DNA from 2 places in the Pseudomonas sp. 2 genome. Region 1 is predicted to be linked to the other one. Evidence: predicted binding sites of a transcription regulator. Region 1 holds the regulator's gene; the other holds the start of a gene.
The links. The regulator FliA, encoded in region 1, starts transcription of late flagellar genes. The targets are predictions, from matches to a motif close to CTAAAGTTTNNNNNNNNNNNGCCGNTAA.
Positions count from the first base shown of each region.

Region 2: a site for FliA is predicted at 1,421-1,448, ahead of AC1MEK_RS11750 (methyl-accepting chemotaxis protein). Genes of this name have one in related genera too.

Region 1 is NZ_JBWXNG010000016.1:70,337-72,535, reverse strand. It holds gene fleN (flagellar synthesis regulator FleN) at 1-493, shown strand, start outside; gene fliA (RNA polymerase sigma factor FliA) at 490-1,230, shown strand; gene AC1MEK_RS23120 (chemotaxis response regulator CheY) at 1,480-1,854, shown strand; gene AC1MEK_RS23115 (protein phosphatase CheZ) at 1,874-2,199, shown strand, end outside.
Region 2 is NZ_JBWXNG010000006.1:29,447-31,645, reverse strand. It holds gene AC1MEK_RS11750 (methyl-accepting chemotaxis protein) at 1-1,358, opposite strand, end outside; gene AC1MEK_RS11745 (GFA family protein) at 1,561-2,049, shown strand; gene AC1MEK_RS11740 (FAD-dependent oxidoreductase) at 2,115-2,199, shown strand, end outside.

The sequences.
Region 1 (2,199 bases):
CGGCGACAACCTGGACGTGCTGGTGATCGACACCGCTGCCGGGATCGGCGAGTCGGTGGTCAGCTTCGTGCGCGCGGCCCAGGAAGTGCTGCTGGTGGTCTGCGACGAACCGACCTCGATCACCGACGCCTACGCGCTGATCAAGCTGCTCAACCGCGACTACGGCATGAACCGCTTCCGCGTGCTGGCCAACATGGCCCAGAGCCCGCAGGAAGGGCGCAATCTGTTCGCCAAGCTGACCAAGGTCACCGACCGCTTCCTGGACGTCGCGCTGCAGTACGTGGGCGCCGTGCCGTACGACGAGTGCGTGCGCAAGGCCGTGCAGAAGCAGCGCGCGGTGTACGAGGCGTTTCCCCGTTCCAAATGTGCGCTGGCGTTCAAGGCCATCGCGCAGAAAGTCGATACCTGGCCGCTGCCGGCGAACCCGCGTGGCCATCTGGAATTTTTCGTCGAGCGCCTGGTTCATCAGACCAGTGCAGGGCCAGTGTCATGACTGCAAGTGGCTATCGCATGTACAGCAAATCATCCAGAGATTCCCAGTACGAGCTCATCGAGCGCTATGCCCCGTTGGTCAAGCGTATCGCCTACCACTTGCTGGCGCGTCTGCCGGCCAGTGTGCAGGTCGAGGACTTGATCCAGGCGGGGATGATCGGCCTGCTCGAAGTGTCGACCAAATACGACTCGACCAAGGGCGCGAGTTTCGAGACCTACGCCGGCATCCGCATTCGTGGCGCGATGCTCGACGAAGTGCGTAAGGGTGACTGGGCGCCGCGCTCGGTTCACCGCAATACGCGCATGGTCAGCGACGCGATTCGTGTGATTGAAGCAAAAACCGGCCGTGACGCTAAAGATCACGAGGTTGCTGCCGAACTTCAGATGAGCCTCGACGATTACTACGCGATTCTCAATGACACACTGGGCAGTCGCCTGTTCAGCTTCGACGACCTGTTGCAGGACGGCGAGCATGAAGGGCTGCACGAAGACGGCGCGAGCCAGTCGCTGGAACCGTCCCGCGATCTGGAAGACGAGCGTTTTCAAGGGGCGCTGGCCGATGCCATCGCCAACCTGCCCGAGCGTGAACGCCTGGTGCTGGCGCTGTACTACGACGAAGAGCTGAACCTCAAGGAAATCGGTGAAGTCCTGGGCGTCAGCGAATCCCGGGTCAGCCAGCTGCACAGCCAGTGCGCCGCCCGTTTGCGCGGCCGCCTGAGCGAGTGGCGCGCACGTTGATTTAACCCGCGCAGGCCAGTGTGCCTGCGTGCTGAATGCAAGACCGGCTGTGCAAGATGTGGGTGCAACAAAAGGCAAGGCAGGAGCCGGTGGGATCGGATCTTTGAAGATTCGTTTCGCTGCGCCTGTTACTTGTCGATTCGAAAACCCGTCACTGTTATTCGTAAAGCCGCTCGCCGGTATTGATTGAACGCGCGTCCAGGGGCTGGGCGCGTTAAAGACTGCTTGGAGGTCGAATTGGACAAGAACATGAAAATCCTCATCGTTGATGACTTCTCAACGATGCGGCGGATCATAAAAAACCTGTTGCGTGACCTTGGGTTCACCAACACGGCCGAAGCAGATGACGGTACCACCGCATTGCCGATGTTGCAGGCGGGCGGTTTCGATTTCCTGGTCACGGACTGGAACATGCCGGGCATGTCGGGCATCGACCTGCTGCGTCAGGTGCGCGCCGATGAGCGCCTGCGCCACATGCCGGTGCTGATGGTCACCGCCGAAGCCAAGCGCGAGCAGATCATCGAGGCCGCACAGGCCGGTGTTAACGGTTACGTCGTGAAGCCATTCACCGCCCAGGTGCTCAAAGAAAAGATCGAGAAGATATTCGAGCGCGTCAATAGCTGATGTCCGCTGCGAGGGCGCTATGGATCCTAAAGAATCGACAATGGGTGACTTCGAGTCGACCCTGAAGAAACACGCACAAGAGCTCGTCGCCAGCCTTGAAAAAGGCAAGTTCGGCGACGCCGTGCAACTTATCCATGAGCTTAATCAGACCCGGGACCGCGGCCTGTATCAGGAAGTCGGCAAGCTGACGCGCGAGCTGCACAGTGCAATCGTCAATTTCCAGATTGACCCGCACATGCCGCAAGCCGAAGAAGTGTCGCAGATCACCGATGCCACCGAGCGCCTGTCGTATGTTGTGCGCCTGACCGAAGGCGCGGCCAACAAGACCATGGACCTGGTGGAGCA
Region 2 (2,199 bases), on a different contig from region 1:
GAGGCCTGGGTGCGGCTGACCAGCATCGATTCCAGCGCCTGGCTGGAACCGCTGCGCATGGTCGAGACCATCTTGTCGATTTCCAGCGTCGACTGCTGGGTACGATGGGCCAGGGCGCGCACCTCGTCGGCGACCACGGCAAAGCCGCGCCCCGACTCACCCGCCCGCGCCGCCTCGATGGCCGCGTTGAGCGCCAGCAGGTTGGTCTGCTCGGCGATCGAGCGGATCACGTCCAGCACCTTGCCGATGTCCTGGGATTGATCGGCCAGATTCTGCACCAGTACCGAAGTCTGCTGCACGTTGGTGGAGAGGTTCTGGATCGAGGTGACGGTCTGGATCACCCGGCTCTGGCCATCCTGCGCCGCCTCGTTGGACTCGCTGGAGGCCTGGGAAGTCGACACTGCATTGCGCGCCACTTCTTCCACCGCCGAGGTCATCTCGTTGACCGCCGTGGCCGCTTGTTCGATTTCAGCGTTCTGCTGGTGCAGGCCACGATGGCTGTCCTCGGTCACCGAGTTCAGCTCCGTAGCCGCCGACGCCAGCTGGCTCGCCGAACTGCCGATCAGGCTCAGGGTGCTGCGCAGGTTGTTCTGCATCTGCTGCAGGGCGCTCAGCAGGCGGGTGACTTCGTCCTTGCCTTCGACGCGGATGTCGTGGGTCAGATCGCCCTTGGCGACGAATTCGGCAGCGCTGACCGCGTCCTCCAGCGGCAGGATGATGCTGCGGGTCAGCCACAGCGCCAGTACCACGGTGGACAAAGCTGCGATCAGCACGAACACCAGCACCACGTTGCGCGACTGACCATACTGGGCCTGCGCGGCCGTGCCTTCCAGCTCGATCTGGCGGGTGTAGAAATCCGCCAGATCGCCCAATTGCGTGCCGGAGTTGTCGACCGCGGTCTTCATGTCCACCAGCAACAAGGTGTTGAGCGCCTTCAGGTCACCGCTCTGGGCCAGCACGAACGACTGGCTCAGCCCGCGCTGGTAATCGCCCAGCGTGGCGCGGAACTTGTCGTACAAGGTCTTTTCTTCAGGCGTGTCGATGAACGCATCCAGGGCGGTCAGTTTTTCGCTCAGCACCTTGGAGCGCACGTCCATCTGGCCCTTGTAGACGCTGACGTTTTTAGGGTCGGTGTCCAGCGCCATGCGCAGCGAGATCGTGCGAATGCGCAGCATGGCTTCGCGAATGTCGTTGACCAGACGCATGCTCGGCACCCAATTGCTTTCCACCGCCACCTCACTCTGGCGGATGGTGGACATCTGGCTCAGGGCAAACCAGCCAAGCAACGCGACAAGCAGGGAAATCAGGGTGAATCCAAGGCCCGCGCGGCGGGCGATGGTCAAATTGCGTAGGTTCATGACCGTAGGCTCGTTGTTTTTGGGGGCAGTCGTAACAAATAATGTCATCGTACGACTCACGGATATCGACGCCGTCGGTCGCTTCTTGAGTGCCCGGCAGATGAATAAAGCGAACGCCCGTTCGACGAAACATCGAACCTGCGGGCGCAGAGCGGTCTAGACCTAAGAGTCAGCCCCTTTGATTGGAACGGGAGAACAGACCATGCACCTGGAAGGTTCCTGCCATTGCGGCGCGGTGGAATTCAGCCTGACCTGCGCCCACCCCTACCCTTATCAGCGCTGCTACTGCTCGATCTGCCGCAAGACCCAGGGCGGCGGTGGCTACTCGATCAACCTGGGTGGTGAGGCGAAAAGCCTAAAGGTCAAGGGCAAGAGCAGCATCGCCATCTATCACGCCAAGATGCGCGACGACGAACAGCACCTGTTGGGCACCAGCAGCGCCGAGAGGCACTTCTGCAAACACTGCGGCAGCGGCCTGTGGCTGTTCAGCCCGGAGTGGCCGGAGCTGATCCACCCGTTCGCCAGCGCCATCGACACCCCGCTGCCGACCCCGCCAGAACACACGCACCTGCTGCTCGACTCCAAGGCCTCGTGGGTCGAAGTGCAGACCGGCCCGAATGATCTGGAGTTCGAGCAGTATCCAGAAGAGTCGATCGCCCAGTGGCATGAGCGGCTGGGGCTGGTGCGCTGAGGCAGATTCTGTGAACCTCTGCGCGGGCCCCCGACTCCCAGAAGAAAGCCTGGGAGGAAAGTGTCATGCCTATGCATCGAGTCGCCAGCCTGGGCGATCTTCGCCGAGATCGCGGCCTTCAGGTTGAAGTTGGCGCAACGCAGGTCGTGC